DNA from 4 places in the Leisingera sp. SA32 genome. Region 2 is predicted to be linked to each of the others. Evidence: riboswitches for the same ligand, from Rfam matches in the RefSeq annotation. Region 2 holds a riboswitch; each other region holds the start of a gene.

Region 1 (7,729 bases), on a different contig from region 2:
AGCGCTTGCCGTTGCGCTGGATGCCGCAGATCTTGTCGAAGAACGACGACAGGATGCGGGTATAGGGGTTGCGCACGCAGGTGAAGGCGTAAGACTGCTGGCCTTGCACGTTGCGGCTGATCGGCTCCTGGCTGTGCTCCTGCGCCCATTTGTGCAGCCCATCCGTGGAATCGTGGATGTCGCCGTCAAAGAAACGCCCATGATCGGAGTAGAACATGATCTGCCCGATGGTCGAACAGGCGCACTTGGGCACCACCCGGTACACCACGCTCTCACTTTCCGTCATCCAAGTGCCGGGAAACCCCATGCGCTGCCTTCTTTCTGTTGAGCTGCCAATCACCGAAGTAATGACACAAGATTACAAAAACCGGAACTATCTGGTTTATTCGCGGGAATTGCGCGCTTATCAAGATATACAATCAGGCAAGACAAGGCGGACCGTCGCACGCATGGCAAAAATCGCATACATCCTGCTGTGCCACAAAGACCCCGAGGCCATCATTCAGCAGGCTGAGCGGTTGACCGCGGTCGGCGACTGCATGGCCATCCATTTTGATGGTCGCGCCGCGGCGCAGGATTATCAGCAGATCCGCGCGGCGCTGGACGACAACCCCAACGTGACCTTTGCCGAAAAGCGGATCAAATGCGGCTGGGGGGAATGGTCGCTTGTGGAAGCCACGCTGCAGGCGCTGCGCAGTGCCATTGCGGCTTTTCCTCGCGCCACCCATTTCTATATGATGTCGGGCGACTGCATGGCGATCAAGACCGCCGAATACGCGCATCGCTTTCTCGACAGTCACGACACGGATTTCATCGAGAGTTTCGATTTTTTCGAGAGCAACTGGATCAAGACCGGCATGAAGGAAGACCGGCTGATCTACCGGCACTATTTCAATGAACGCAAGCACAAGCGTCTGTTCTACTTCTGTCATGATCTGCAAAAGCGGCTGGGGCTGCAACGCCGGATACCGGCCGACATTCAGGTGCAGATCGGCAGCCAGTGGTGGTGCCTGCGCCGACGCACCGTCGAGGCGCTGCTGGATTTTGTCGCCCAGCGGCGCGACGTGGTCCGGTTCTTCCGCACCACTTGGATCCCGGACGAGACGTTCTTTCAGACGCTGGTGCGGCACTTGATCCCGGAGGCGGAGATCGCGCCCCGGACCCTGACCTTTTTGATGTTCACCGACTACGGCATGCCGGTGAATTTCTACAACGACCACTATGACCTTCTGCTGAGCCAGGATTTCCTGTTTGCGCGCAAGATCAGCCCCGCAGCGCGCGAGCTGAAGTCGCGGCTGGGGCGGCTGTATGCAGCCGAGGGAGAGGCGTTCCAGATCTCGAACGAAGGTCGCAGCCTCTACGATTTCCTGACCCAGCGCGGCCGCGTCGGGCGGCGGTTTGCACCGCGGTTCTGGGAGACCGAAAGCAGTCTGGGGCGTGACCGCGAACTGTTGGTCGTGGTCTGCAAGAAGTGGCATGTCGCCAAGCGCCTGCTGGAGCACGTGCGACAGGCGTGCCCCATTCCCGCCGTCGAATACCTGTTTCACGAGGAAGACACGCCACTGCCGGACCTCGGGGGTATCCAGGCGGCGTTGCTGAAACGCGCCCGCCACCGTCGTGCGCTGCTGCGGATGCTGTTTGAGTATTACGAGACCGACAAGCTGATCATCTGCCTCGATCCTTCTGCGATCGAGTTGATGAACGACTTTCATTCCGACCGGTCCGCCACCCGGTTCCTGCACATCGACTGCGATTTCAGTGATACCTATCTGACCGGCCATGCCCAGCGGGTCGGGCTGGCAGGTGAGCGCACCCCGCCGCAAGCCCTGGAACGGCTGTTGCCGGCGATCCGCAACGACATCCTGCACGAGGCCGACAGCATCCGTGACGCCGGGTTCAGCCATCTGTTGCAGCTGCGCGAAAGCGCGGCACCAGAGGAGAACGCCGCGCAGCTGGCCCAGTTCCTGAACCTGCCGCACGACAAGGCGTTGCAGATCGCTGGCGCGGACCACCTGTTCACAGACTGAAATACGCGCCGGAACCAGCGGCGCGTATGTGGCAGCGCGCACCAAAAAAAGGCGCGCGCTGTCGGCGTCAGATTTCCACCTCGACCCGACCAATGGGGTTGGAGCAGCAGGCCAGGATATAGCCCGCCTCCACATCCTCGTCCGAGATCCCGCCGTTGTGGACCATATGCACCTCGCCCGCGGTTTTGCGCACCTTGCAGGTGCCGCAGATGCCAAAGGTGCAGCCCGACGGGATATTCAGCCCAGACGCCTTGGCCACCGCCAAAACCGTATCGGTCTGCGAACAGGTCGAGGTCACGCCGGAGGCCGCAAACAGGATTTCTGCCGCGGCGGTTTCCTCCGGCACGACATCGTCAAGCTCCGGTGCGTCTGCCGCGGTTTCCACCGGCGCGCCAAAGCTCTCCTGGTTGTAGTTCTCCATGTCGAAGCCCAGACCGTTCAGCATGTCACGCACCGCCTGCATGAAGGGGTCCGGTCCGCAGCAATAGACCTCACGCTCCAGGTAGTCGCCGGCGATCAGGCCCAGCATGATCTGGTTCAGCTGGCCGCGGTAGCCGGTCCAAACCTGATAGGGGTCGTCCTCCTCCACCACGAAGTGCAGCTTGATACCCGGCACCCTGGACGCCATGCTTTCCAGCTGCTGGCGGGCGATGATCTCGCTGGGGCGTCTGGCGCAGTTGATAAAGCAGATGTCGGGCAACTGGCCGCGGTCGAACAGATACTGCGTCATCGACAGACTGGGCGTAATGCCGGAACCTGCCGAGATGAAGAGGAACTTGCCGTTCGGGCGCTTGGGAAGGGTGAACAGCCCCGCCGGACCAGAGGCGCGCAGCATCATGCCCGGGCGCAGATGGTCCAGCATCCAGCGGGTGCCGATGCTGTCGGCCTGCGCCTTGACCGTGACCGAAATCGACAGCGGCCGCGAGGGCGAGGAGCTGATGGTATAGGTGCGCCAGACCGTTTCCCCCGGCACCGGCAGCTCCAGCGTCAGGAACTGGCCCGGCTGGTATTTGAACCACGCGCCGGAGGGTGCGCGGAAGCTGAAGGTGGCGGTGTTCGGCGCCTCCGGCACAACCGAGACGCATTCCAGCATCTCGTCGTCCTTCCACGCCATTGTTTCGTCCAGTGTTTCAAAGTTGGCTTGCAGTCCCATGGGCTTACTCCGCCGCGATCAGGTGGCGACCGGTCAGGGCGCGGGTCAGCTGCTGGGCGTACCAATTGGAGAACTGGATCACGCCGCTTTCCTGCGTCTGCGAATAGGGGCCGGGCTGATAGGCGGGCGAATTGATGCCACGCTGGTTGTCCTCGACCACGATGCGATCCTCGTCATTGGTGGCGATCCAGACCTCGGTCAGCCGCTTCAGGTCATAGTCCTGACCTTCGACCGCGTCCTTGTGCACCAGCCATTTGGTGCTGACTTCGGTCTCTGTCGGGCTGATCGGGGTCACGCGGAACACGATGGAGTGATCCGGCAGGAAATGGTTCCAGGTGGTCGGATAGTGGAATTTCAACAGCGTGCCCGCATCGGCAAAGGGCACCCGTCCCAGTGGCTTGGCCACCGCCGCCTTGCCGTCCATGGTATAGCTCTCGGCGCCCTCGTTCAGCGGCATCCGCGCCAGCCGGTGCTGACCGCGCCCGTCGATGCAAAACTGCGCCGGGCAGCCTGCCGCTTCGATCCGGTCAAAGTGCTTTTGAAGATGCGGCGGGGTCTCGCCCCCCTCCACCCCGGTGACAGAGGGGTCTTCGGGGAAGGTACGGCACAGCGCCGGGTGGTTGCCGCCGCAGTGATAGCACTCGCGGTTGTTCTCCCAGACCAGCTTCCAGTTGCCGTTCTCGATGATCGCGCTTTCGTAGGCGATCTTGGCATTGGCCAGGCCGTGCGGCTCCAGATAAGGACGGGCGACGTCGGCGAAGGCGTCGAAGTCCGGGGCCTCCTCCGCAAGACAGATATAGATCAACCCCGCCAGGTCGCGGCAATGCACCGGCTTCAGCCCGTGTTTGGAGGCATCGAAATCCGGCCCCATGTCACGTGCCCACAACAGAGAGCCGTCCAGCTCATAGGTCCACTGGTGGTAAGGGCAGACCAGCTTGGGCGCGTTACCTTTCTTGGCCTTGCACACCACCGAGCCGCGGTGGCGGCAGGAGTTGTGGAACGCGCGCACCACGCCATCGCTGCCGCGCACGATGATGACATTGTAGCTGCCGACCTGATGGGTCACGTAGTTGCCGGGTTTTGGCACCTCGCAGGCGGGAATGGCAAACAGCCACTCGCGGTAGAAAATCTGCCGCATGTCCAGATCCAGAACACCCGGATCGGTGTAGAACGCCTGTTCCAGAGAATGGTTCTCTTGACGGGCCATCAGCTTGGCCAGAATGTCGCTGTCCTGAAGCATCTGTCTCTCTCCTTCGCCGCAGCCCCGCGGCGGATTGGCTGGGGGCGGGCACGACGGGAGAGATTGCAGACCACACGCCCGCAACCGCCCTGCCGCCACCCGCGGTTGACGTTTCTGGCAAGGCTGGTTTCCGGACTGTCCGCGGCCGTCTGACCGGCGGGGCGTGGCACCTTCCCGAAGTTGCCTTCAGTGGTTTTCGCCAGGCCCGACACGGGGTCACCGTTGCGGGGGCAGTGCCGGAGTTTCACCAGCTTCCCAATTCTCCGCCCCGAAGGACGGCACCTTGCTGATGCGGAAACTGCCCGATTTGCGTGGCGCCATCGGAACCAAAACCGACCCGGAAAAACCGGAAAAAGACATGCGGTCGTAATCCCGCAGTGCGGACAAACCTGTCCAGTGCCGCAAAAGGTGCGGCGCTTTCAAAATGCGGCAAGCGGCGGATGAATCAGTGCTTTGCGCGGCTGGCGTGCAGCGAATCCTGTCCCGGCATCGCTGACTGACAAAGCCCCGCCCCGACAGCAGAAAGGCCGCGGTTGACGCGGCCCCTGATCAGTTTGATTTCCAGCTCTCCAGCCAGCGCCGGAACCGGCTGCGGCGCTCAGCAAAAGCATCACCCGCCGCATAAAGACTGTCCTCGGCGCCCTCGAGCATCGGATCAATCCGCGCCCGCCGGAAACGCCGCCAGCGCACATAAATCGCCCACAGGAGCGCCGCCAGCAGCACCAGAAAGATGATGGTGAACCAGTTGGTGGGCTTGTCCTCCGGCCCCGCCACCGGCCGGATCGAGACAGCATTGGGAAAGGCCGACAGGAATTCGTTGCGCCAGCCATAATGCATCACCGCCACCCACTCCGGGTTGGCCTTGGTGGAGATGCTGTCATTGGCATCGGTGTACAGATTGGCGGTGTCGAACTTGAAATATGGTGGCCAGTTCCAGCCGGTATCCTCGTTGCGATAGACAATGGCGCGGCCATTGGGACGCACGCCCTGGATGAACTGCACATCGCGGTTGATCAGCTGTACAGACTGGTCGTCCGGCGTCGACCAGAAGATCCGGGTCCAGTCGGTCAGCTCCTGGCGTTCCTCGTAGGTGTTGACGATGCGCACCACATCATACTGCGGCAGCGTGTAATGCAGGATGGCGGCGAACAGCCCCCAAAAGGTGATCAGGAATGCCCATTTGATGAAACGCACGGGGGAACCTCACATGAAGTTAATGACGTAGATCAGGAGCGCCAGCGCCCCCAGCGGAACGATATAGACCAAGAGGATCAGCCTGCGCCGGAACGAGTGGTCGTATTGTTTCAGCCCCCGCTGGATGAAGGCCGCACGGTCGCCGGTCAAGCCCTTGTCTTTCCAGCGCCGTTTCAGCTTCGCCCGGCGCACCTCGCGGGAGTAGAGCGACACCGCGCCATAGGCCACGGTCAGCACCACCAAAAGGATCAGGATCAGGCGGATGAAACCAAACATTGCTATCGCCCTTTTGCCCGGCTCAGCGCGCCCCAGGGGCCGACTTGTGCCACCAATCCCTTGCGCCGGTTTCGTGGCAACCTCGGCATGCGGTTCTCCATGTCCGGTTCGTGGCCAAACAGGGCCGCGCGCGCGCCTGCCTTGTCGGCCGCATACTCCCGCGCAAGGAACTCTGCCGCATAGGTTTTCTTGGTCTGCGACCAGCCCCGGTACCGGCGGTAGAATTCTTCCTTGTGGCAGATGAACATCTGGCGGAAATCATGCGGGCATAGCTCCGCCAGCAGCATGTTGACCAGATCGCGGTCCGGCGTGTCCGCCGCGCGCAAGGAATAGAAATAGGCCGGATGGTCGGAACGGATCATGGGCCATTTTGCGCCCCCCTCGGCCCAGCGCACCAGCGCCGCCAGCCCTTCGAACTCCTGCGGCAGGTCCGCCGCATGCCGCGCTGCCAGACGCCGCAGATCGGACCGCGACAGGCCGGACAGATCATGGCCCTTTTCCGCCAGCACGGACACTGCCAGAAACCCCATCCTCTGCCGCAGGATTGCTGCGCCATCGACGCCGCGGGCCCGGATCACCGGCTCCGCCAGGCCGTTCAGCTCCAGGAATTTGGCAATCGCATTGCGATCGCTCAGGTCGAACACATGGCGCAGCGGCACGCCCTCGGGCTTCTTGCCGCTGGCAATCACCGCCGGGTGCTCCACGTCCTGAAACAGATACAACCCGCCGAAATGCGCGGTCCAGAAGTTCGTCTGCGCGAAGACCTCATGCTCCAGATGCACCGGATTGCGGGTCACATCGCCGGTCTTTTCTGCGGTCGCGATCATCTCAGCGATCAGATCATCATCGAACCAGGCATCTTCACCGGTCTCGAACTGCTGCACCAACGCTGCCAGACGGTCGGCATGGCGCAGCGTGCCGCGGGTGGTGTCGGCCTCGATCCGAACCTGTCGGATATCGAATAGCTTGGCGGGGCTGGAGACCTCGAACACCGAGTTCACCAGCTCACCGGCGACGGCATCGGTCGCGGTCAGCGCAAACAGCTGGCGGTCGTTGACTTCGATGAACCGGCGCAGAATATCCCGGCTGGTGGAGAATTTCACGTGAAGCAGCGGGCAGCGCTTCTGTTCGGTGCTGAGCAGTATGAACTGCCGGTTCACGCCTGCATGGTTCAGATAGTGATCATCTCCTAGCTCCTCCCCGATCTCTGGCGAGAAACCCGAGATATCGACGTGGAAATCCGTGAGAGCCGTGGTCTTGCCGGTCAGATGTTTCAGCGCGCGATTATAGCGCTCCACCAACGCGGGCGAGGCCACATGGAAGAGATTGCCGAACATCAGGCCATGCTGGATGAGGCGTTTCATCTATCCCTCCTTTCCGCATCACGCGAGTGCTGCGTTCTCTGCCAGAGCAGTTGCAAAAACTCTCCGCCCGAGGCGCTTGCGGCTCGGGCAGCGCCCGTCCGCCCCCCTGGGCGGGCGCTGCGCTTCCGCCCGCGGACAGCCACTGCCCTCATGTCGAGCAAGACTGTCATCATAGCCCCCTATGAAAGTTTTGCCGACGTAGCCTGGAGATAATCACGGCAAACGAAAAAACAGAGGCAGTAAGCGGCATCAGCAAGGACATAGAGAGCCGTTCCATAAAGATAGCAGCGCCAAGAATGCCAGAAAGGGTGACTACGCCCTGTCCCATCTCATCAATCTGAAAAGCTGCCACGATCAGAAAAATCACCATTGGAACAATGAGGGTAGGAATGAATGTAACAGAGAGAGCCCGTTTCATCGTCACCTCTTTTCTTCCAAACCTGCGCCCCATCACGATCCCGGCGACCACCGCGTA
Region 2 (7,729 bases):
CGCTTCTGTTGGCTACGCTTTTCGCGTGTTTCTCTGCCCCCATTTGAATCAGCGTTTTAACGATTTGCAAAGGCACCATTTGGTCCGGGTCGCATTTTTCTGCCCCCCCGCTCCACCACAAAGCAACCAACGGCGACGCGGCTCAACCCAGCATCTCTCCAGGCCCGTAGCGCGTCCCCCCGGCGCCACCCGCGCAGGGTGTGACCTTGCGGTGACAGGCCCGTCCGGACAGGTCCGGATTGCCGCGCATCGCTGGCACCCGCCGAGACAGGCTGGCAAGGACAGGGCAACCAGCCCCGGGAGAGCCCTATGAAACATGCAGAACAGGTGACCTTTGGCGGCGGCGGCCTGGACCGCGCGGCCCATATCCGCACCGATGCGGCAGCGCTGGACGCGGCCTGGCGCGCGCCGGAGGCCGGCGTGCTGCTGCTGTGGCGCGGCAAGCCGCTGACACGGCGCCCCAGGATCGACGCGCGGCCGCAAGGGCTGGCCTTGACCGCCCCCGATCACCCGCTTGTCGCCCCCCTGCGCGATGCGGCGCTGTTCCTGGGGCTGACGCCTCAGGGCGCGCCGCGTTTTGCCTGCGATCTCAGCGCCTGGCAGCCCGAAACCTTGGACCCGGAGGCTCTGGGCGGCTTCACCGATGCCAGCGAACAGCAGCACCCGGCGCTGCCAAACGACCATGTCTTTGCCGAACTGCGCCGGATCATGACGGTTCTTTCCCCGCTGGAGGCTGAGCTCGCAGCAACCGCCAAAGCACTGCTGGCCTGGCACCGCAGCCACGGGTTTTGCGCCTGTTGCGGCGCCCCCAGCGATATTTCACAGGCCGGCTGGCAGCGCGTCTGCCCCGCCTGCAAGGCGCCCCATTTCCCGCGCACCGATCCGGTGGTCATCATGCTCATCACCCACGGTGACAGCGTGTTGGTGGGCCGCTCGCCCGGCTGGCCCGAGGGGATGTACTCCCTGCTGGCGGGGTTTGTCGAACCGGGCGAAACGCTGGAGGCCGCCGTGCGCCGCGAAACCCTGGAGGAGACCGGCGTGCGGGTCGGCGCGGTCAGCTATCTGGCATCGCAGCCCTGGGCCTTTCCGATGTCGCTGATGTTCGGCTGCGCCGGCGCGGCGCTGAGCCGCGACATCACCATCGATCCAGCAGAGATCGAGGATGCGTTCTGGGTCAGCCGCCAGGAGATGATGACGGCCTTCGCCGGAGAACACCCCGTGCTGCAACCGGCGAGAAAAGGCGCAATTGCGCATTTTCTGCTGAAGAACTGGCTTGCGGACACGCTGGACTAAAGCGCATATTTGTCACCAGGCACAGCGGGGCACAGCCCCCTGTCGGCAGGCAGGGTATCACAGGCAGGCGAAACAGACAGTCGGGACAGGCGAGCATGGAATTCACGGGCAACGAAGATATTGAAGCACCCATCGCAGACGTCTTTGGCGCGCTGTCCGACTTCGAGCAGATGGAACGCTCCGCCCTGCGCCGCGGCATTGAGGTGCAGCGCAGCGGTGACATCGCCCACCCCGAAGCGGGGCTGTCCTGGGATCTGGGCTTTTCCTTTCGTGGCAAACAGCGCGAGGCGCGGCTGACGCTGGATGCCTATGCGCCAGTCACCCTCATGGCAATCACCGGCGTCGGCAGCGGGCTGGACGGCCGCATGGATGTGGAGCTGCTGGCCCTGTCTCCGCAACGCACCCGCATGTCGGTGCGGCTGAAGCTGGAGGCAACCACGCTGACCGGGCGGCTGCTGCTGCAATCGCTGAAACTGGCCCGCAACAACCTGAACCGCCGCTTCAAACTGCGCCTCGCCGATTTCGCGGGCCTGACCGAAGCGCGCCTGAAAAACACCGCCTGACACCCCCACCTGACAGCACAGCGCCCGCCTTTGCGTCCTTTTGCGCCTGCCCCGCTCAGCGGGAGATGCAGGTTTTCGATTGACGCGCCAAGGCCGCAGCCGCTACCGCTGGGAGGATGGTTTCCGCGCTGCATGCACATGCAGCCGGGATGAAAAGGGAATGCGGTGCGTCTGGCCTTGGGCCGGGCAAGGCCGCAACTGCCCCCGCAACTGTAAGCGGCGAGCGACCCCGGTAGACCCACTGGCCCGCAATGGGGCCGGGAAGGACCGGACCAGCAGCGACCCGCAAGTCAGGAGACCTGCCGTTACACGTGAAACTCGAACCCGGACGGGGTGTCCGGGCAGGGTCTGACACCTGCGGCAGCCCGGTTGTGGCCCGCCAGGGTCGCGCTCCCTGTCCTTGACCCCCGCCCCCGCGCGGAGGGCGCATGGATGAACTGGACTGACCACACCCACGGCTACACGGCCACGGACTGCCCCCACCTCGGCCGCCCCTGCCCGGCGGCGGAGCGCATGATCACGCGGCTGGCCGCAGCGCTGACACAGGCGCGACCGCTGACGCAGGATGATTTTGAGGTGACCGGCAGCACCGTCCTGGATGCCTGCCCACACCCCTGCCCGGCGCAATATGCCGCCAGCCATGACCGCATCCGCGTCTATTGCGGCGTCGATGCGCAGGCGCCGCGCGTCGGACTGGACCGCTTTGCCGATGCGATCTTCGACCCCGGCGACCGCGGCTTTGCCGCCGCTGCGGTGACGACGCGCCCCTGCGCCCTGGTCGAGGCGCTGCCCAGACCCGCCATCCCGTAGAGCGCCGTGCATATACGCCCCAGCGCTGAACAGACCCGCCCCGCGCGGCGCCAGCGACCGTTCAGCTGGACCTGGGACGCGCCTGACGATGCGCATAGGCCCATTCCATCTGTGCCTGAGTTTCGACCGCACAGGGGCGCACCGCGCGCAGCCGCGCCAGCGCCTGGGCCGGCGGCTCGCCCGCTTCGATCATCAACCGCAGCACCGCCATGCCGGACCGCCCGCAGCCGCCCCGGCAATGCACCAACACCCGGCCGCCACCCGCCAGCGCCCGCCGCGCCTTGCGGCTGGCGGTCGGCCACTTCAGCGCCACCCGCTTCGACGGCGTCTCAAAATCTGCCACCGGCAGGTGAATCCAGCGGCAGGCCATGCCTTGCAGGTCTGCCCCCAGCCGCGGCCCGCCCACGGCGGCGTGCTCCGCGTCCGTGGTCATCGAGAGCACAAGGCCCGCCTTCCAGGCATTGATCCGCGCCAGGTCACCGGCGTAATCGCCGCCCCGCCCCGGCAGCGGGCACAGCGCCAGCTGCCCCCCTGCCACCGGCAGAGCATGGATCGTCAGATTGACTGGCTGTGGTGAATTTGCTGGCTGCGGCGCTTTGGCAACCGCGGGGGTCACCGGCACCGTCTCGCCAAAGGGGTCGTCAGGTCGCATAGCGCCTCCTTGCCTGTGCGCGCCGCCCCCCGATCCCACCCGAGGCCTGCCCGGCGATTCTACCCCTATCTGCCGCATTTCCCAAAAGGTTTTCACACCGCCTGCGCACGCGGCTTCTGCGGTGGACGAACCCGGCGCGCTTCAATACCCTGCGCGACACGCGGCGCAATCAATCCGAATCCGGCACGAGAGAACATGAGCGACACCCCCAGCGGCACCCCCGGCGAAACCGGCCAATCCCACTACCAGGTTCTGGCCCGCAAATACCGGCCCGAGACCTTTGCCGACCTGGTCGGCCAGGACGCGATGGTGCGCACGCTCAAGAACGCCTTTGCCGCCGACCGTATCGCCCAAGCCTTCATCATGACCGGCATCCGCGGCACCGGCAAAACCACCACGGCGCGGATCATCGCCAAGGGCATGAACTGCATCGGCGCGGATGGCACCGGCGGCCCCACCACCGATCCTTGCGGCAAATGCGAACACTGCGTGGCGATCATGGAAGGCCGCCATGTCGACGTCATGGAAATGGACGCCGCCTCCCGCACCGGCGTGGGCGACATCCGCGAGATCATCGACTCGGTGCAGTACCGCGCCGCCTCCGCGCGCTACAAGATCTACATCATCGATGAGGTCCACATGCTGTCCACCAGTGCGTTCAACGCGCTGCTGAAGACACTTGAAGAACCCCCCGCGCATGTGAAGTTCATCTTTGCCACCACCGAGATCCGCAAGGTGCCGGTCACCGTGCTGTCGCGCTGCCAGCGGTTTGACCTGCGCCGGATCGAACCTGAGGTGATGATCGCGCTGCTGCGCAGGATCGCCACCGCCGAAGGGGCGGAAATCGCCGATGACGCGCTAGCGCTCATCACCCGCGCCGCCGAAGGGTCGGCCCGCGACGCGACCTCGCTGCTGGATCAGGCGATCTCGCACGGGGCCGGAGAGACCACCGCCGATCAGGTCCGCGCCATGCTGGGCCTGGCCGATCGCGGCCGGGTTCTGGACCTGATGGACATGATCCTGCGCGGCGACGCGGCGGCCGCGCTGACCGAACTCAGCGGCCAGTACGCCGAGGGCGCCGACCCGCTGGCGGTGCTGCGCGACCTGGCGGAAATCACCCATTGGGTGTCGGTGGTCAAGATCACGCCCGACGCGGCCGAAGATCCCACCGTCGGCCCGGATGAACGCGCCCGCGGCCAGGCCATGGCCGAGGCGCTGCACATGCGGGTGCTGACCCGGATGTGGCAGCTGCTGCTGAAGGCGCTGGAAGAAGTCGCCGCCGCGCCCAATGCGATGATGGCGGCGGAAATGGCGGTGATCCGCCTGACCCACGTCGCCGATCTGCCCACACCCGAAGAACTGGTGCGCAAGCTGAAAGACGCCACCCCGCCGCCCTCGCCACCAAACGGCCCCGGCGGCGGCATGCCCATGCAGGGCATGGGGGGGCCGACCCTGGGTGGCGGCGATCCCGGTCCGCAGGTCGGCTACGATCAGCCCGGCGGCCCGCCTGCCGGTCCCGGCGGCGGCCCGGTCGCCCATGGCGGCGGCGGCACCATGGCCGCGCTGGCCCCGCAGGCGGATGCCGCGCTGGCCCGCTATCCCACGTTCGAACACGTGGTCGAGCTGATCCGCAGCCGCCGCGACGGGTTGTTGCTGGAATATGTCAAAAGCTACGTGCGGCTGGTGGCCTATCAGCCGGGGCGGATCACCTTTCAGCTCACCGATGACGCCCCGCGCGACCTGACCAAGCGCCTCAGCGAACAGCTCAAGGCCTGGACCCATTACAACTGGTTGTTCTCGATCGTCAGCGAAGGCGGTGGCGAAACCATCAGCGAGCGCGAGAACGCCGCCGAAAACGCCCTGCGCGAGGAAGCCAGCGCGCATCCGCTGGTGCAGGCGGTGCTGACCAGTTTCCCCAAGGCCAAGATCACCCGCATCCGCACGCCGCAGGAACTGGCGGCCGAAGTCGCCGCCGAAGCCCTGCCGGAGGTCGAGGACGAGTGGGACCCCTTCGAGGAGGGCTGACATCCGCGCGTCGGCCCGACACCCGCAGCGCGGATGTCAGGCCACCGTCAGGGCGGTTGCAAAAGCTGCCTCTTGTTTCGCGCAGCACGCACCCGTATCTACCCTTGCAAATCGGACTTCTCAGGAGAAATCACATGCTCAAAGGCCTCGGCGGTCTTGGCGACATGGCCAAGATGATGAAATCGGCGCAGGAACTGCAAACCAAAATGGCCGAGATGCAGGAAGAGCTGCACAACGTCATGGTCACCGGCGAAGCAGGCGCGGGCCTGGTCAAGGCCACCGCCTCGGCCAAGGGCGACCTCAAGGGGCTGGACATCGACCCCTCGATCTTTAACGGCGACGACAAGGAAGTGGTCGAAGACCTGATCCTGGCCGCGATCAAGGATGCCCAGGCCAAGGCGGCGGAAAAGGCGCAGGAAGAAATGGCCAAGCTGACCGAAAGCATGGGCCTGCCCAAGGACATCAAGCTGCCGTTCTGAGGCAATCGCCGGGACGACCCCAGCTTGCAAGGCGGCCTGACCGGGCCGCCTTTTTGCGTGGTCCGCATCAAAACAAAGCCCGAACATTTTGCCGCCCGGCCCTTGCGCTCCCCCGGTCCCATCAGCCTATATGGCAGGCAGCACAAAGGCCCGCGCACATGATCCGTAACTCCACCAGCGACATCGAAGACCTGATTGCCCTGATGGCCAAGCTGCCGGGGCTGGGGCCACGTTCGGCGCGCCGCGCGGTGCTACATCTGATCCGCAAGCGCGGCCATCTGCTGACGCCGCTGGCGGAAACCATGACAGAGGTCGCCGCCACCGCCCGCGAATGCCTGAACTGCGGCAATATCGGCACCAGCGAAATTTGCGAGCTCTGCACCGATGAAGACCGCGGCAATGGTGAGCTCTGCGTGGTGGAGGATGTCTCCGACCTCTGGGCGATGGAGCGCGCCATGGTGTTCAAGGGCCGCTATCACGTGCTGGGCGGCACGTTGTCTGCGCTGGACGCGGTCGGGCCGGAGGATCTGCGCATCCCGCGGCTGGTCGACCGGGTGGCGAGCGAAAGCATCACCGAGGTGATCCTGGCGCTGAATGCCACCATCGACGGCCAGACCACCGCCCACTACATCGCCGATCAATTGCAGGGGCAGGTCAAGCTGACCTCGCTGGCGCAGGGCGTGCCAATCGGCGGCGAGCTGGATTACCTCGACGATGGCACCATCTCCGCCGCGCTGCGCGCGCGCAAGGAAATCTGAAGCCGCCCCGGCGCGTCAGCCACGCAGAGGCGCCGGGGTGCAGAACAGTCCTGCATGGCTTAGGGCCGCGGCAAATTGCACCGCTCCGCCGCCTCCCCGTGGCCACCGCTCAGCGGAACACGGCCCGGTACAGTTTTTCCTTGGTAAAGGGTTTGTCAAGCACCTGTACATCGGCAAGCGCCGGATAGCCCGCATCGGCAGCGCTGATGGCAAAGCCGCTCATCATCACCGCGCTCAGCCCCGGCTGCGCGGCGCGCAGCTGCGACAGGGTCTCCCAGCCGCTGCGGCCCGGCATGTTCATGTCGATCACCGCCCCGTCAAACGGCCCGCCGCTGCCCAGCATCGACAGCGCCGCGTCATAGCCATCGGCCTGGGCCACCTCGCAGCCGCGCAACTGCAGCAGCCCGGCCACGGCCCGGCGCACGGTTTCCTCATCATCCACCACCAGAATTCGGCTGCGACGGGAGGTGCTGTCCCGCGGCTCTGTCACGGCCGCCCCCTGCGGTGGCAGCTGCGCCGCGTCGCAGGCCGGGAAATACAGGCGGAACACGCTGCCCTGGCCCGGCACGCTCTCGACGGCCAATGCTGCCTCATGGCGGCTGACCACGCCCAGAACCGCCGCCAGTCCCAGCCCGCGGCTGGCTGGCTTGGTGCTGTAAAACGGGTCAAAGATCCGCGTCACCGAGTCCGGCGCCATACCGCAGCCGGTGTCGCGCACCTCCAGCAGCAGGCATTCGCCACCAGTCAGCACTTCGCCCCCCTTCAGCAGCCTGCGACGCTCCTGCGGGCCGGGGCGGCACCGGCGGGTGGTGACGGTCACCGTGCCCGCCTGCGCGCCGATCGCCTCCATGCCGTTGCAGACCAGATCATTCAGCAGTTGCGCGACCTGTGCCTGGTCCATCCGCCCGGCCAGAACCCCCGCCGCGAGATCCAGCTCCAGCCGCCCCCCCTGGCCCGGCACCCGCGGTGCATGGCCAAGAGTGGCCCGCACCACCGCGTTCAGATCGCAAGGTGCCTGCTCCTGGTTGCATCCGCGCTTGGCGTACATCAGCAGCTGCCGCACCAGAACCGTCGCGGCCTGCAACCCGTCCTCGACCGCCTCGACATGCGGCTCTGCCGGGTGGCCGCCGCCAAGAAACGCCAGCGCCA
Region 3 (7,729 bases), on a different contig from region 2:
ACGCGGGTCTTGACCTCGCCGCGTTCGGGTTGCAGGGCGATCAGCGCCTGTCCCGCCTGCAAAGCCTTGAAGTGAAAGGCGCCATCGCGGCAATCCGGGTCATCCTCGGGCGCGCCCCAGGCTGCGGCCAAAGCCTCCTGCAGGTCTGATGGCAATGTGGCGAGGGCGGTTTTGTAGTCGGCGAGCGGAACGCTGCGTGTCTCCTGCATCAGCCGCAGGCCAGAGTTGTCCTGCGGTTCCACAGTATAGCCCTGGTCCCACAGCGCGCGCAGGATTTCGTCACAGGAGGCCAGTGCATCCAGCCCGACCGCATGGGCAAGATTGTGATCGCGCCCCGGGTAGGTCGACAGCACCAGCGCCAGCCGTTTGTCCGCATTGGGCAGGCTGGCCAGCCGCAGCCAGCCCTCGACCCGGTCAACGGCGGCCTTGATCTGGGCTGCGTCGGCGCGGTGGGCAAAGCGGGAGTATTGCAGATCCGGGTCCTTGCGCCCGGGAGATTTGAAGCTGACGACACCGGCAAAGATGCGGCCGTCGACCTCTGGCAGCACCACGTGCATCGCGAGGTCGGCCGGGGACAGGCCGCGGTCGGCCTCGGCCCAATCCTTGCGGCGGGCGGTGGACAGCGCCACCTGAAACACCGGGCAGCCGGTTGTCGACAGCGGCGAGGCGCTGCCGTCGGACCCTTGGGCCGAGAAAGCGGTGGCGTTGATGATCGCTGCCGGGGACAGTCCCGGCAGCGCCTCCCGCAGCCAGTCCGCGGCCGCCGGGGACTTGAGGCTGGCGGCAAAAATGCCATAGGCAGCATGACCGCGGGCGCGCAGTTCCCCGATAAGGGCATCGACCGGTGCGGTGTCGGCGGCTGTGAGGTAGGAGCGATAAAAGCTGACCAGCACCAATGGCTTGTCCTGTGGCGGCAGATCCGCGAGCACGCCCCTGTCCGGGTCATAGAAGCCATATTCGGGCATGGATTTCAGACCCAGCACCGGTCCCGCATAAAGCCCCGCCGCCAGTGACAGCTGCGCCAGTGCGGCTTGCGCCGCCACCGCGCCGCCCGCATCGCACAGAGCTTGCAGGCGGCGCAGGGTGGAGACAGGCAGGGTGGACAGCTCATCCAGTCGCGCATCCTCGCGCCCGTCAGCGGGCAGCACCGCGAGCGCGATTCCCTTGCGCCGGGCCAGATCCTGAAGCGTGGCCAGCCCGTAGGGCCAGTAGCTTTCGCCCCCGATCAGCCGCACCAGGATGCCCTTGACGCCCTCCAGCGTCTGTTCGGCGTAGACATCCACCGACAGCGGGTGTTTCAGCGCCACCAGGTTGGCGAGGCGCAGGGAGGGCAGCTTGCCCTCCGCGCGGTGCCAGCCTGCCGCGAAGGCACCGAGATCACTGTCAGAAAAAGACAGCACCACAAGGTCGCCGGGTGTCTGGCCCAGATCCTGCGGGGTGTCGGTCTGGTCGAGGCCATGGCTTTCGCGGAAGACGACATGCATGGGTCAGGCCTTTCGCAACGGGTGCAGACAGGTGCGGAGGGCAGGTCCCGGCCGCGCGTGGGGGGACAGCCCCCGCCCGAGGGAGCGGCCGGGGGCTGTGCGGTCCAGGGACCGGACAGGACAAAAGCTATCTTCGCCCCGAACCCGCATCAGCTCAGGCCCCCAGCTCGGCGCGGATTGCCGTCGCGTCGATGTTGTCGTGCTCGGCGATGACCACCAGCTGGGTCTTGCGCGGCTGCGCGCCCCAGGGTTGGTCATATTGCGCACGCAGACGCTCGCCCACGGCCTGAACCAGCATCCGCATCGGTTTTCCTTCCACCGCGACATAGCCTTTGACGCGCAGGATGTTGCGCTCGCGGGCCAGTTTCACGATGGCATCTTGCAGCGCTTCCGGATCGGAGACTTCGCCCATTTCGACCACAATGCTTTCGAAATCGTCATGCTCGTGGTCGTGATGGCCGTCGTGATGGCTGGGACGCGACTCCAGATCGTCCTCGGCGGCGGCGTTCAGGCCCAGGATGATGCGCGGATCGATCACGCCTTCGCTCATCGGCAGGATCGGCAGCTTGCGCGGGGCCTCGGCTTCGATCACGGCGCGGGCTTTCTCGATGCCCGCGTCGCCGGCCAGGTCAGCTTTGGACAGCAGCACGATGTCCGCGCAGGAGATCTGATCCTCGAACACCTCCGACAGCGGGGTTTCGTGGTCCAGGCTGTCGTCGGCCTCGCGCTGGGCGGCAACCGCGTCCAGATCGGGGGCAAACTGGCCCTTGGCCACCGCTTCGGCATCGGCGAGGGCAATTACCCCGTCGACGGTAATGCGCGAGCGGATCGCGGGCCAGTCAAACGCCTTGAGCAGCGGCTTGGGCAGGGCCAGACCGGAGGTTTCGATCAGGATGTGCTCCGGCGTTTCCGGCAGGGCCATCAGCTGTTCGATGGTGGGGATGAAATCATCCGCCACGGTGCAGCAGATGCAGCCGTTTGCCAGCTCCATGATGTTGTTTTCAGGGCAGTTTTCATCGGCGCAGGATTTCAGAATGTTGCCGTCCACGCCAGCGGTGCCGAATTCGTTGACCAGAACCGCCAGCCGCTTGCCTTGCGGGTTCTGCATCAGGTGACGGATCAGCGTGGTTTTTCCCGCGCCCAGAAAGCCGGTGATGACAGTGACGGGGATCTTGTTGAGATCGCTCATGAATTACTCCTCAGAAGGGAAGGCGGCCGGCGGGATGCGGGCAACAGATTGTTTGCGAAAGACGGTGGGGCGCTCGCGCCAGGGCACCAGCCCGTCGGCGCTGGCCGCATAGGCGGCGGTGCCGGTCAGGATCTCGGACACATGCAGGTCAGGGTCCATGTCGCCATAGACATAACTCCAGCGCTCCGCGCCACCGGTCAGCACCACCGCGCAGCTGCGCGAGCAGGCCGACAAGCATTTGACCCCACGCAGGGTGACGCCCTCGGGCAAGCCCGCCTGTTTCAGCGCGTCATGCAGCAAGGTGCCGGGGCGGGTGGCCTCGGGGTCGGCGCCCTCGTTGCGGCAGGTCAGGCACACGGTCAGGGTGACCGGGTCTTTCGGGGCGGCGGCGGGCGCCTGTTCATCAGCCAAAGGCACGTCTCCTGTCATGGCAGGCATGCGGGATAGCCGAAAAGGGGCGGTCACCATGCCTGCCCCTCACCCGGTCGCGGAACACCCCGCCCGCCCGTTGATCTCTCACGCGCTGGCAGGTCTCCCGGCTTGCGGATGCCAGGGCGGCGGCCCTGTCGGCCATCCTGCCTTCCCGGGGGTGTCCCAGTGGCATGGCGGCCTCATCCGGTCACGGTCGCGGGGGCGGCTGTGCTTATGGCCCTTGGTGGCCGTTGTCACATTCCCTCTTCGCCTGCGATTGCAGGAACCAGCGAAACCCCCTTGCGCTATCGCGCCCTTCTTTGTCAAGACTTGCACCAAACAGCTGGAGAGCCCCCATGAGCGAAAAACCCGAAACCGGCATTTCAGAAGAAGATGCCGCCCGCCACGCCTCCAAGATGGCCAAGAAGAAGGCCGCGCGCGACCGGATGATGAAGACCAAAGACGGCGAGAAGGGGCTGATCATTGTCCACACCGGACCGGGCAAGGGTAAATCTTCCTCCGGGTTTGGCATGATCATGCGCTGCATCGCCCACAAGATGCCCTGTGCGGTGGTCCAGTTCATCAAGGGGGCCTGGCAGACCGGCGAGCGCACGCTGATCGAGGAGAATTTCAGCGATCTCTGCCAGTTCTATGCGATGGGCGAGGGCTTCACCTGGGAGACCCAAGACAAGGCGCGCGACATCGCCGCCGCGCAAAAGGGCTGGGAGAAGGCCAAGGAGATGATCCTGGATGAGCGCAACACCATGGTGCTGCTGGATGAGATCAACATCGCGCTGCGCTATGAGTATCTGGATCTGGAGGAGGTGCTGGAGTTCCTGGTGGCGCACAAGCCGCCGATGACCCATGTGGTGCTGACGGGGCGTAACGCCAAGGAAGAGCTGATCGAGATCGCGGATCTGGTGACCGAAATGGGCCAGATCAAGCACCCCTTCCGCGCCGGGGTGAAGGCGCAGAAAGGCGTTGAGTTTTAACGCCGAGGGCAGCGCCCTCCCGTAGCGAGGGGCGGGTGCTGCCCGGCTTATCGGCCGGGCAAGTTTGTCACGCCGCAGGCTGTGCAGTTTTTTCCTGGATGTAGGCATCCACTGCCTTGCGCTGGGCGTCATCCAGCCGCAGCCCCAGTTTGGTGCGCCGCCAGAGATAATCGTCGCCTGCGCGCACCCATTCGCGGGTGACGGCCCAGTCCAGTTCCCGGGCCGTGATGGTCGCACCGAAATTCTGGCCCAGATTCTCGGCCGTTTTGGCGTCGCCCAGAACCTCCCAGGCCTCTGTGCCGTAGGCGCGGATCATCCGCCCCGCCCAATAGGGCGTGAGGAAGGGGTAGTCCGCGGCCAGTTTTGTGGTCAGTTTCTCCACGTCATCCACCGCGAAATCGCCGCCGGGCAGGGCCACGCCAGCGGTCCAGTCCGCGGAGAGCTGCGGGAAGGCCTCGCCGATTTTGGCCAGCGCCGCCTCGGCCAGTTTGCGGTAGGTGGTGATCTTGCCGCCAAAGACATTCAGCAGCGGTGCCTGCGCCTTATCCAGCGTCAGCACGTATTCGCGCGTCGCCGCGGTGGCAGAACTGGCGCCGTCATCATAAAGCGGACGCACCCCGGAGTAGGTCCAGACGATGTCATCGCGCGTTACCGGTTTTTCGAAGTATTCCGATGCGAAATCAACCAGATACTGTTGCTCCTCGGGCGTGCACTCGGGGGCGCTGTCCGGGTTGGGGTGGTCCGCATCGGTGGTGCCGATCAAGGTGAAATCTTGCTCATACGGAATGGCGAAGATGATCCGCCCGTCTGCACCCTGGAAGAAATAGCAGCGGCCGTGGTCGAACAGTTTCGGAACCACGATATGGCTGCCGCGCACCAGGCGCACGTTTTCACGGCTGTTCTGGCCCAGCTTCTGATGCAGCACATCGGCCACCCAAGGCCCGCCGGCGTTGACCAGCATCTTGGCGCGATGCTCCTGCTCTTGCCCGCTGGCGTGATCGCGGGTGCGGATCAGCCAGTGATCGGCGTGGCGTTCGGCTGACAGCACTTCGGTGCGGGTCAGGATCCGCGCGCCGCGTTCCTGCGCATCGCGGGCGTTCAGCACCACCAGCCGGGCGTCCTCAACCCAGCAATCAGAATACTCAAAAGCGGTTTTGAACTTGTCTTTCAGAACCTTGCCGGCCTCATCTCGGGTCAAGTCCAGCTTGGCGGTGCCAGGCAGGATGCCGCGTTTGCCCAAGGAGTCGTACAGGAACAGTCCCAGCCGGATCAGCCAGGCCGGGCGGCGGCCCTTCATCCAGGGCATCACCGTGGTCAGCAGTTTCGACGTCGGCGTTTCGCTGTCAAACCGCATGTCCTTGTGAAACGGCAACACAAAGCGCATCGGCCAGGAGATATGCGGCATCGCCTTGAGCAGCACCTCGCGCTCGATCAGCGCCTCGCGGACCAGGCGGAATTCGAAATACTCCAGATAGCGCAAGCCGCCGTGAAACAGCTTGGTCGAGGCAGAGGAGGTGGCCCAGCCGAGATCCTTCATCTCAGCCAGGGTCACCGACAATCCGCGTCCGGCGGCGTCGCGGGCAATGCCGCAGCCGTTGATGCCGCCGCCGATGATGAACAGGTCTGTTACAGGGGTGTCAGTCATTTTCGCTGCTTTCGTTTTGTCCGGCGGTGAGGATGCGGGTGCCTGCCGCCTGCGCGGCCTCGGCAAATTCCGCGGGAGCGGGGCGGTCGGTGATGACCACATCCAGATCGGTCAGATCGCAAATGCGCACCGGGGCGGAGCGGGTGAACTTGCTGCCATCGCAGACCAGCACCCGTTGGCGGGCGTTCTTCAGGATCGCGCGGGCCACGGAAACCTCGCGCGGATCGTGGTCCATCACTGCGCCGTCGGCGTCCAGCGCCGAGGCGCCGATGATTGCAAAATCTACCTTGTAGCGGGCGATGAAGGCCACCGCGTCCTCGCCCACGATGGCGCCGTCGCTTTGCCGGACGGTGCCGCCAGCCAGGATCAGCTCCTTCGCCTGTCCACCCATCATCATGTTGATGATGTTGATGTTGTTGGACAGAACGGTCAGTCCTCGGTGGCCTGACAGCGCGCGGGCGACCTGCTCGGTGGAGGTGCCGATGTTGAGGCTGATGGAACAGTTGTCGGGGATCAGCTCCGCCGCAGTCAGCGCCATCGCCTGCTTGCCGCCGGCGTTCAGGCGGCGGCGGTCGGCGTAGTCCTGGCTTGCGGCAGAGCTGATGCGCACCGCGCCGCCATGCACCCGCGACAGCGCCCCGCGCGCCGACAGGTCACGAAGGTCCGCCCGTACCGTCTGCAAGGACACGCCAAAGCGCTGCGACAGGTCTTCAACCTCGACGCGGTCCTGCTGGTTCAGCAAGGCGATAATTTCGTTTTGACGGCTGGAGGCGTCCATTTGCTTTCCTTTCGCGGCTATTCAGTAGCGGATCACGCGCGAAGAGTCACGGGCTGATTTCGTTTTGTCGTGGCGCGACGGTAAAACGAAAAGATGCGCCCGGGTGGGGCGCACCTGTGGTTGCGTTGCGAAAGCGGAGGTCAGTCCAGCGGGATTAGATGGTTGTCCCAAGCCAGATCCGCCTGTTGAAGCGGCTTGCTGCCGATGCCGGTGAGACGCAGGAGACGACCGCCACCGGTGCTGGCGACAAAGCCGCCAGCACCGGTGGCAATGCCGCAAACATCCGCCATCCGCTCCTCGCGCAGAAAATCGCCGCTGTCACAATCCATCAGTTGCACCACGCCGCCGCGTGGCGAGGTGACGGCCACCTGCGTCCCGTCCGGCGAAAACGCAATGGAGCCGCCATAGCCATGCAGGTTTATCACGCGTGGATCCCCATCACCCAGCAGCCGCGCCGGGGCGCCGGGACGGTGCAGCCCGACAATCGGCACCATCTCGCCCAGATCACCCTGCCACTGCATGGCAAAACCCACTGTGCCGTCCGCGCGCATCGCTAGATGGCGGATTGAGTTCAGATACAGATCCTGGGGCAGCTCCAGCTGATCTTGGACCGTGCCGTCAAACGTCAGATAGCTGAGGTTCGGGCGCATAACGGCCAGGTTCAGCTTGGCGCGGCCACTGTCCGGGTGGGTCTCAATCCCGCCGTTGGCCACGACCAGCCCCGGCACATCGCGGCGCAGGGTGATGTCATGCGGTCCAACCCCGCCAGAGGCAAAGGCCGTCAGGCGGCGGTAGCGGGCGGCGGCATCCCAGACCCCAATCATGCCGCGGGCGGCGTCGTAGTCGTTTTCGCTGGTGAACAGCAGGCGACCATCTGGCGAGAACGTGCCATGGCCGTAGAAATGATGCCCGGCGGGTGGCTCCAGCCGGGCGATCGCGGTGCCGCTGCGGCAGTCGAGGACGTCGGCAAAACGCCCCGGACGGCGCGCAAAGGCAACGGCCTCGGGGCGGTTTGGATGCGCCGCGGCGGCGTGACCGCGACCGGGCAACGGGTGGCGGAACAGGATGTCGCCGCTGGCGGACAGCCCAGCCAGCAGGAAGTTGCCCTGCCGATCGCGCCCGGCCGACAGGAAGGCCGGGCTGCCGACGCTGGCCCAGCTGGCCTGTGGTGCCAGTCCAGCGGCCAAAAGCCCGGTCAGAAATCCACGGCGCGAGGGCATCAGTCACCAT
Region 4 (7,729 bases), on a different contig from region 2:
TCTGGCACGCTGGCGGTGCAGAGCGACGAAGGCCTGCGCTTTGCTGGCGGCGACCTGGAACGGCAAAGCGGCTCGATTGACGTGCTGCAAAGCGGTTGGATCGCCGCCGCGGGGCGCAACGCCGACGGGATTTCGACGCTGGGTTACAGCGGCTCCGCCTCCGACACATTCCATATCGAGGCGCGCGGCGTCGTGACGGCGGCGGGGGAAGGCGCAGCGGCGATCCGGCTGCGCAATGAACACGCCCAGGGCGGAACTTATGTCAACGATGGCAAGGTCGCGCCGGTCACCAGCCATGTCGAAGTGGCCGAAGGCGCCCGCGTTCTGGCCTTGGACGCGCAAACCGCAACCACCGCCATCGAGATGCGCACGCGCTGGGGCCAGATGCAGCTGGATGTGGCGGGAACGGTCGCGGCCCAGGATACGCTGACGGAGCGTGAGACGAGCTATGGCAGCCGCCAGACCGCTGTGCGCACCTACGGTGCCGGGTCAATCCGGGTGGCCGAGAGTGGCACCATCCGGGGTCGTATTGACGCCACCCATGGCGGCAACATCGCCATAATAAATGCAGGTACGATTGATGGCGCGGTCGAGGGCGCGCGGTCCTATGCGCTGCAGCAAGGCGGGGTGCACCTGATTGAAGTCGCGCCTGCTGACGGGACCGCCGCGGTGCTGCGTGCGGGCGAGGTGACCTCGGCGGAGGGCGTGTTTGCGCCATATCTGTCGGCCTTCGGCCCGCTGCGCGCGCCCATCACGCTGGTGGACACCGAGGCCCCGCTGCCCGCGGGGGCCGAACAGCAGGTTCGGGGCACTCCGGTGATGCAGGTCACTGCCGTGCCCGATGACACCCGGCGTCAGATCCAGTTGAGCGGAGCCGACGCCGACTTTCGCCACACCGGGCTGGCTGGCAATGCCGGAGCGATGGCAGCCACGGTTGCGGATCAGGTTGATGCCTGGGAAGCAGGCGAAGTGCCGGGATCGGATGATGCCGAGCTGTACGATCTGCTGCTGAACGCAGCAAATGCGCGCGACGCCGAGGCTTTGTCCAGCCTGCTGACGGCAGGGCTGGATGCGACGCAGCACACGCCCGCCGGGCAGCAGTCCCACAGCCTGGCCGCCGCGCATCTCGACACGCTGCACAGCTGTGGCAGCGCCGAGGGCGACTTTGCGGTGATACAGGAGACCGAATGCAGCTGGTTCAAAGCCACCCACAACCGCGCCAGCTTCTTTGGGGGCGGCGGGGAGAGCCGCTACTCAGGTGTGGCGCTGGGCCACCAGCTGCCGGTCGGCGCGGATTGGGTTCTGGGCCTGGGCGCCGGGTATGGCGATACATCTTTTGCGGCGCCAACAGCCGCCAGCAGCGGCGAGGCGGTCCATGCAGGGGCGGTGCTCAAGCGTATCCGGGGCCCGTGGCTGTTGTCAGGCGCCTTGTCGGCCTCCTGGCTGGATGGGCAGGCCCGCCGCGATGCGGGTCCGGCGGCAGTGGCGCTGTCGCGGCGCAAGGTGAGGGGGCTGCACGCCCGCCTGCGCGCCGCGCGGGCGTTCACCTACGGCCACCGGTTCGTCATTCCCATGCTGGACCTCGATATTTCGGGAATCAAGGATGCGGGCTATCGAGAATCTGGGGCGGGAGGTCTCAACCTCGCTGTCGCGAAAGACAGCTATTTTCTGGCGGATCTTCACCCGCAGGCGCGGTTTGGGGCGGAGTATCGGATCGGGCCCGCGCTGTGGCGTCCCTATGGGGAGGCCGGTGTGCGCATTGCGCTGAACGAACACGGGATCCGGCAGCAGTTCACCTCGGGCGCTTTGGCAGGGACCATGGTCGAAACCACGGCCAATCGGGACCGCTTTCGCGGGACGATTGCCATGGGGCTTCAGGTGCTGAAGGGCGAACGGTTCGAGGCCAAGGCCCGGCTGGTGGCCGATCTCGGCCAAAGCAGTCGCAAGCTGAGCGCCAGCCTGAAACTGGCTTGGGATTTCTGAGGGGGATGCGCCCGCATACATGACCGTACGGCGCCCGAGGCCGTCAACCGCGCGACGGCCCGTCACTGAGGCGGGCCGCTACGCCGCGCCAGGCTGCAATCTGCGATTGACCATCGCCTCAAAGGCGTCGGATGTGGCTTGGTCGTAAGGCATCTTGTAGGGGAAGTTCTTGGCGTGATCGAAACTGTGCCGCATGGAGGCGTTCAGCTCGTAGATGAAAATCCCCCCGTCGGAATCGATCGTGAAATCCATGCCGAAAAACTCCAGCGGTGTGCGTGCAAAGACGTTCTCCACCGCGGTTGCCGCCTTGCTGCCGATGTAGCTGCGCCAATCCTGCAAGAACGCTTTTTCCTGCTCCATCAGCGCTTCTGAGGTCTTCATGACGGTCCGGCGGTTGCCGCCATGCACGTTCCATACATGATCGAAGTGGCAGACCACCGGGTAAGCAGCCCCGTCAATGCAGAACAAGCGGAATTTGCGGAAGTATTCGCCCTGCCACAGCAGGGGTTTGTACTGGATCGCATAATACTCACCGCTTGGGCCGCTTGCGCAAAATTCAGCCAAGCCCGCGTCATCCTCGATAAGCACAGTGGTGCGGCCGGTCTGGGTGCCGACCCGGCGCAGGATGACCGGCAAAGTAAACCCGTGATCGCAGAGTTGGGCGCTCAGCTCCTGCGGGGCCGGGGCGTCGAGGTGTAGCCTGGTCGTGCGGGGGAAATTCACGTTCGGCAACCCCTGCAAGCGCCTGTAATTGGCATCTCGGGTTGTCTGCATGACCGCATGGGGGGCGTTGATGATACGCGTGCCGGGATTGGCCTCAAGGTGGGCGGCAAGGCTTGCGAGGGAGCCGCCCTCGATGTCGCCATCGGAGATCGTGTTGAGCATCAGGCGATGGGGGGGCAGGCTGGCCGGGTCTATGTCGACGCTTGGCACGAGGGTCACGCGCTGCCTGGCCGGGGTGTCATTCAGCAGCAGATAGCGCAGCGTGAAATGCCCGCCGCGCAGCTTGGGTTTGTAATTGCCATCGGACCGCTTGCCGAGGGTTGGCTTGGTCTTGTCCAATCCCCGCACCACCAGTACGCGCGGTGTCTCGGGCGCAAGGCCACGAGGGGCGGGGCCTAGGGGTCTTTTCTCGTAGTAACGTTGCAGGTGGTGGCGCGCGGCCTGGCTGTTGCCCAGCTTGGCCAGACACGCGGCATAGGCCAGGTGAACCGACCCTTTGGCAACTCTCTTGTCGATCAGAAAGGCAAAGCCGGCGTGCGCCTTTTCAAACTCTCCAGCCCGCATGGCCGCCTGGGCCGCAGAAAAAACCTGCTCAAGCATTTCATTCCCCAACAGATTTTCCCGCCTGCCTGTTCTTGGCTCAGCCTATGCTCCATCAGTAAGTCATGTCCAGACTTTCGGCCAGCTGTCGGGGCGCGGCGGTAGTGCTTCAGCGTTCTTGGGGGCACTTGCGCAGCAGGTAGATGTCCATGATCCAGCCATGTTCGGCGCGCGCGGCGGCACGGGTGCGGATGATTTCGTCGCTGAGCGCATCCAGCGGACCAGAGAGCGAGATCTGGTTCTCCATTCCGGCATAGGCCGTCCAGAAAATCTCTACTCCCTGTGGGCTGAGGGACTGAAAGGAGCAGGCCCCGTCCAGCATGATGACCAGAGTATCTGCCGTGTCAGGCCAGCCGTCTTCGCGCAGGCGACGGCCGGTGGTGATGGTGAAGGGGGCACCGATTTCATTGAGCGGGACCGCATGCGCCGCGGTCAGCGCCTGGATCGAGGTGATGCCGGGGATCACCGTCAGCGTGATGTCGGCCAGCGTTTTCAGGCGCTCGGCAATCCGCATGGTGCTGTCATAAAGCGAGGGATCACCCCAGACCAAGAAGCCGACCTTGCCCCCCTGCGGCAGATGCGCGGTGATTGTCTGCCACCAGACCTGCGCGATGGCATCATGCCAGTCATCCACACGTTTGCGGTAGTCCGGGGTCGTCTCGTCGCGCACCGGCAAGGTGAACTCGACGATGGCCGGGCCAGTGCCCCGGATCGCGCGATTGCAGATCTCATGCCGCAGCCCGGCCAGATCGTCCTTGCCCGCGCCTTTGTTGGGGATCAGGATCAGATCCTGCGCGTTCAGCGCGTCGATTGCCTGCAATGTTATATGCTGCGGATTGCCGGTGCCGATGCCGATCAGGCTGAGTTCAATCATGACGGGGCCTTTGATGTGAGAACACGGCCCCCTATGGAGCCGTGCTGCCGGTCTTGCAAGTCTGCCGCGATCGTCAGGAGCCTTCACCGTTTGCAGGCACGGTGACCTTGGCTTTGAGCGCCTCGCCACCCACGGCCAGAGGGCTGTGGCTGTTGGAGTTGAGCGCCACTGCGACCTCTGCCCCGGCGGGCAGCGATGGAATGTGCATCCAGTCGCCATAGAGCCGGGCGATCTTTTCGCCATCCACATAGACATGCGCGTGACCTTCGCCTGCCACATCTGCCACGGAGGCGTTCTGCGGCGCAAAGCGGAAGTTCTGCGTTGCAACATGCAGGTTCCAGCCGGACATCGGATCCTTGTGAAGGGCGATGCGGAGCGTCGGTGCGTCAGGTCCGGCGGGCAGGTTCACCGGCGTGCTGTGATCGTGCGCCATTGCAGCCGACGTGCTGCCGCCGTGATGGGCGGGATCACCGTGGTCATGGCCGTCAAAGGTGATGCCATTGCCGGCCGCGATCACGAAACCGGCGCCGCCGCCGAAGATCAGGCCGATGGCAAACAGGGCAAGAGAGCGGGACATCGTGTTGTCATCCTGTGGACTGAAGAGTTCCCGCCGGTGTGCCCCGGCGGGGAGGATGGTCTGGCGGACTTCAGGCTGTCGCCTGTTCGCGCTTGCCTTCGGCTTGCCAGAAGTGGCCGGCAAAGGCCCCCAGCAGCACCCAGGCAGCCATGCCGACGCCAAAGGCGCGGGCCGCGAACAGCGCGCCGATCTCGGTCGGGACCGGGCCGGAGAAGGTTTCTGGCTCAGGCGCGCCCACCACATGCGGCGCCAGCAGCAGCAGCGCCGCCAGGCCATAGCTGACGGCATTGCCGCCAAAGGCGATCAGCCACATGGCGACGCCCGCAGCGGCGACGGTGACGCTCCACCAGATCTGGCGCAGGCCGACGTCAGCCGCGGCCACGCCGGGCACCTCGGGAGCGAGCGTCAGGCCCGGGGCAAAGTGGAACGTGATGAACCCTGCCAGCCCCCACAGGATGCCGTTGCGCGCGGTGATGACGTGGCCTTGGCGTTCGGCCACGGACATCAGCGCCACCATGACCAGCGCATAGCCGGTATAGGTCAACATGGTGAAAATGATGCTGAGACCGTCCCGCACCGGCTCGGCGAACAGTCCGGGAAGATCGGGATGCGCAGTTACGGGGTCAGCGCCGAAATGCACCAGATCACCGCCCTCGTAGAGTTCGGCGTGGAGCAGCACGGGCTGCACGAAATAAAGCTGCAGCAGGGCGGTAATCAGCCCCGCTGCAGCGCCAGCGAACAACGCGCTGGTCAGAATGCGACTGAACATGGCCTTAGTGGCAGGGGAAGCCGGTTGCGTGGCGCACATCGTGGGCGGCGTCATGCAGGGCGGAAGCCTGAACATGGCCGGTCAGCGTGATGATCCCCAGCCCCAGAACCACGGCAAAAAGCGCCGGGATTACGGAAGAGCCAGCGGCAGAAGCCTTGAGCGTCTTGGTCGTCATTGATGTTCTCCTTGCCGTCACACCCGACGGCGCAAGTTTGCGTTCACATACGGCCGGTCTCCTGACTCGCGGGTCGCTGCTGCCCTCCTCCTTCCCGGCGTCTTGCGCGCCAGTGGATAGTGGAGAGCCGCTCGCCGCTCACAGTCGCGGGGGCGGTTGAGGCTGCGGTGCCGCGATTTGGTCCACCGTCCTCATTCCCGTTTCAGTCCTGGTGCTTGGGCACCTGTGGACACCGTATCCTCAAACTAATGCCCTGTGCGGCGGACGCCGGTCAAGAACGAAACCGCCGCTTGACCCTGCGGGGGCGGCATCTATCCGTGCGCCGCCGGGCGGCCGGGGCCGGAATGTTCAAATTTTTCGGACAAAACCGAATGGCGGAAGTTTTGCGCGATGGTATCGGCCGATCAGCCCAGATCGCCGGGAATCCGGGCGATTGCCTTGTGCCGCAGCGCGCCCAAGGGGCGGGCATCGGCAAAATTGCCGTCCGGGCTGTGGCGATACATCCGCAGGAAGATTCGCACATCCGGCAGATCCGCGGCTGTGATCTCGCCGAACAGATAGGCGGTCTTGCCCGGCGCGCGCACCGCCAGCGTCTGCGGGCGCTGGCAGCCGGACATGCAATCCACTTGCTGGATGCGCACCTCACCCTCTGCCCCCGCCAGCATCGCGGCAAGCTGATCCGGCAGCATTGGATCGGCGTCGCGGCAGCTGCGACACAGGGTGAGGGTGAGCAGGCTCATGCGCCGGGCAGCTCCTGGTCCGCCAACGGCCCATAGAGGATCAGGACCGGCGCCTTGGTTTCCATCGCGCGCAACACCGCGGGCAGCTCCCCCACCGTGTGGCAGAACAGCTGCTGCTCCGGCGTCGACACACCAAGCGCCACCAGCGCGTGGGTGTGCGGCGGCAGGCCGGCCTCCACCAGCTTTTCGGCCAGCGCGGCAAACGTGCGCTTGCCCATATAGACCACCGTGGTGGCCTGCGGGTCGGCCAGTGCGGCCATGTTCAGATCGTCGGGCAGGCCGCCGGTCACGTCATGGCCGGTGATGAATTGCAGACGTCGTGCGGTCAGGCGGCGGGTCAGCGGGATCTGCGCGGCGGCCGCCGCAGCTGACGCCGCGGTGACGCCGGGCACGATTTCAAACCCGATGCCTGCCGCGCGCAGGGCCGAGATCTCTTCCTCCAGCCGCCCGAAGACGCCGCAGTCGCCGGACTTCAGCCGCACCACATTCAGGCCGCTTTGGGCGTAGTCCACCAGCAGCTGGCTCACGTGGTCCTGCTTGGGCGAGGGGCGGCCGGCCCGTTTCCCCACGCCCACCAGATCGGCGTCGGCGCGGGCGTGGCTCAGGATCGGGCCGGAGGACAGGTCGTCAAACAAGACCGCATCGGCCGTCTCCAGCCGACTGACCGCCTTGACGGTCAGCAGCTCCGGGTCGCCCGGCCCGGAGGAGACAAAGCTGACAAAGCCGCTCATGCCTGTTCTCCAGTGATGAGGTGGAAGAAGGTGCCGGTGACATTGCCCTTGATCGAGCCGGTCTCCGGCACCGGGCCGCCGTCCGCATCCATCACATTTGCCAAGGGCGCGTCGGGCTCTTCCAGAATGGAGGAGTAGTGAAACTCATGCCCGCGCAGGGCTCTGCCTGCGTCAAAACCCGGCATACCCGCCTGCAACACCGCGCGGCGGTAGCCAAGGTGGAACTTGCGCTTCTCGTAAGACGTGACCAGCCCCAGAAGCCCCAGCATCTGGTGGCGGTTGCCTTGCTTGTCAATCAGCGCTTCGCCCAGGGCCATGTAGCCGCCGCATTCACCGTGCACCGGTTTGGTCTCGGCGTGTTTGCGCAGGCCGGTGCGGAAGGCTTCAGCCGCAGCCAGCGTACCGCCGTGCAGCTCTGGATAGCCGCCGGGCAACCAGACCAGATCTGCATCCGCCGCCGGGGCTTCATCGGCGAGCGGCGAGAACGGCAGGATTTCCGCCCCCGCCGCACGCCAGCCTTCCAAGAGGTGCGGATAGGTAAAGGAAAACGCGGCATC

What was found. A riboswitch is a leader RNA that binds a small molecule or an ion and turns the genes downstream of it on or off. The one in region 2 is predicted to bind cobalamin.
Region 1: it holds a riboswitch for cobalamin, as region 2 does, so the genes downstream of both, AC0IPL_RS15770 (aromatic ring-hydroxylating oxygenase subunit alpha) here and AC0IPL_RS12910 (hypothetical protein) in region 2, are expected to answer to the same signal.
Region 3: it holds a riboswitch for cobalamin, as region 2 does, so the genes downstream of both, AC0IPL_RS06640 (DUF1636 family protein) here and AC0IPL_RS12910 (hypothetical protein) in region 2, are expected to answer to the same signal.
Region 4: it holds a riboswitch for cobalamin, as region 2 does, so the genes downstream of both, AC0IPL_RS06570 (CbtB domain-containing protein) here and AC0IPL_RS12910 (hypothetical protein) in region 2, are expected to answer to the same signal.

The regions. Positions count from the first base shown of each region.
Region 1 is NZ_JBVYHB010000011.1:125,911-133,639, reverse strand. Features, by position in the region: gene AC0IPL_RS15785 (sulfotransferase family protein) at 1-307, opposite strand, end outside; gene AC0IPL_RS15780 (DUF5928 domain-containing protein) at 450-2,027, shown strand; gene AC0IPL_RS15775 (FAD-binding oxidoreductase) at 2,095-3,180, opposite strand; gene AC0IPL_RS15770 (aromatic ring-hydroxylating oxygenase subunit alpha) at 3,185-4,420, opposite strand; cobalamin riboswitch at 4,525-4,721, opposite strand; gene AC0IPL_RS15765 (DUF1523 family protein) at 4,970-5,614, opposite strand; gene AC0IPL_RS15760 (hypothetical protein) at 5,624-5,890, opposite strand; gene AC0IPL_RS15755 (DUF6638 family protein) at 5,893-7,254, opposite strand; gene AC0IPL_RS15750 (hypothetical protein) at 7,424-7,729, opposite strand, start outside.
Region 2 is NZ_JBVYHB010000008.1:48,466-56,194, reverse strand. Features, by position in the region: gene nudC (NAD(+) diphosphatase) at 310-1,293, shown strand; gene AC0IPL_RS12915 (SRPBCC family protein) at 1,389-1,856, shown strand; cobalamin riboswitch at 1,957-2,177, shown strand; gene AC0IPL_RS12910 (hypothetical protein) at 2,289-2,666, shown strand; gene AC0IPL_RS12905 (protein-tyrosine phosphatase family protein) at 2,728-3,318, opposite strand; gene AC0IPL_RS12900 (DNA polymerase III subunit gamma/tau) at 3,514-5,343, shown strand; gene AC0IPL_RS12895 (YbaB/EbfC family nucleoid-associated protein) at 5,478-5,822, shown strand; gene recR (recombination mediator RecR) at 5,981-6,580, shown strand; gene AC0IPL_RS12885 (response regulator) at 6,690-7,729, opposite strand, start outside.
Region 3 is NZ_JBVYHB010000003.1:312,871-320,599, forward strand. Features, by position in the region: gene cobN (cobaltochelatase subunit CobN) at 1-1,484, opposite strand, end outside; gene cobW (cobalamin biosynthesis protein CobW) at 1,639-2,673, opposite strand; gene AC0IPL_RS06640 (DUF1636 family protein) at 2,677-3,084, opposite strand; cobalamin riboswitch at 3,182-3,390, opposite strand; gene cobO (cob(I)yrinic acid a,c-diamide adenosyltransferase) at 3,441-4,076, shown strand; gene glpD (glycerol-3-phosphate dehydrogenase) at 4,144-5,721, opposite strand; gene AC0IPL_RS06655 (DeoR/GlpR family DNA-binding transcription regulator) at 5,714-6,499, opposite strand; gene AC0IPL_RS06660 (DUF1513 domain-containing protein) at 6,640-7,719, opposite strand; gene AC0IPL_RS06665 (imelysin family protein) at 7,719-7,729, opposite strand, start outside.
Region 4 is NZ_JBVYHB010000003.1:296,130-303,858, forward strand. Features, by position in the region: gene AC0IPL_RS06545 (hypothetical protein) at 1-1,983, shown strand, start outside; gene AC0IPL_RS06550 (ATP-grasp domain-containing protein) at 2,062-3,306, opposite strand; gene cobF (precorrin-6A synthase (deacetylating)) at 3,416-4,180, opposite strand; gene AC0IPL_RS06560 (hypothetical protein) at 4,254-4,757, opposite strand; gene AC0IPL_RS06565 (CbtA family protein) at 4,828-5,526, opposite strand; gene AC0IPL_RS06570 (CbtB domain-containing protein) at 5,531-5,701, opposite strand; cobalamin riboswitch at 5,736-5,953, opposite strand; gene AC0IPL_RS06575 (DUF1636 family protein) at 6,106-6,441, opposite strand; gene cobA (uroporphyrinogen-III C-methyltransferase) at 6,438-7,172, opposite strand; gene AC0IPL_RS06585 (cobyrinate a,c-diamide synthase) at 7,169-7,729, opposite strand, start outside.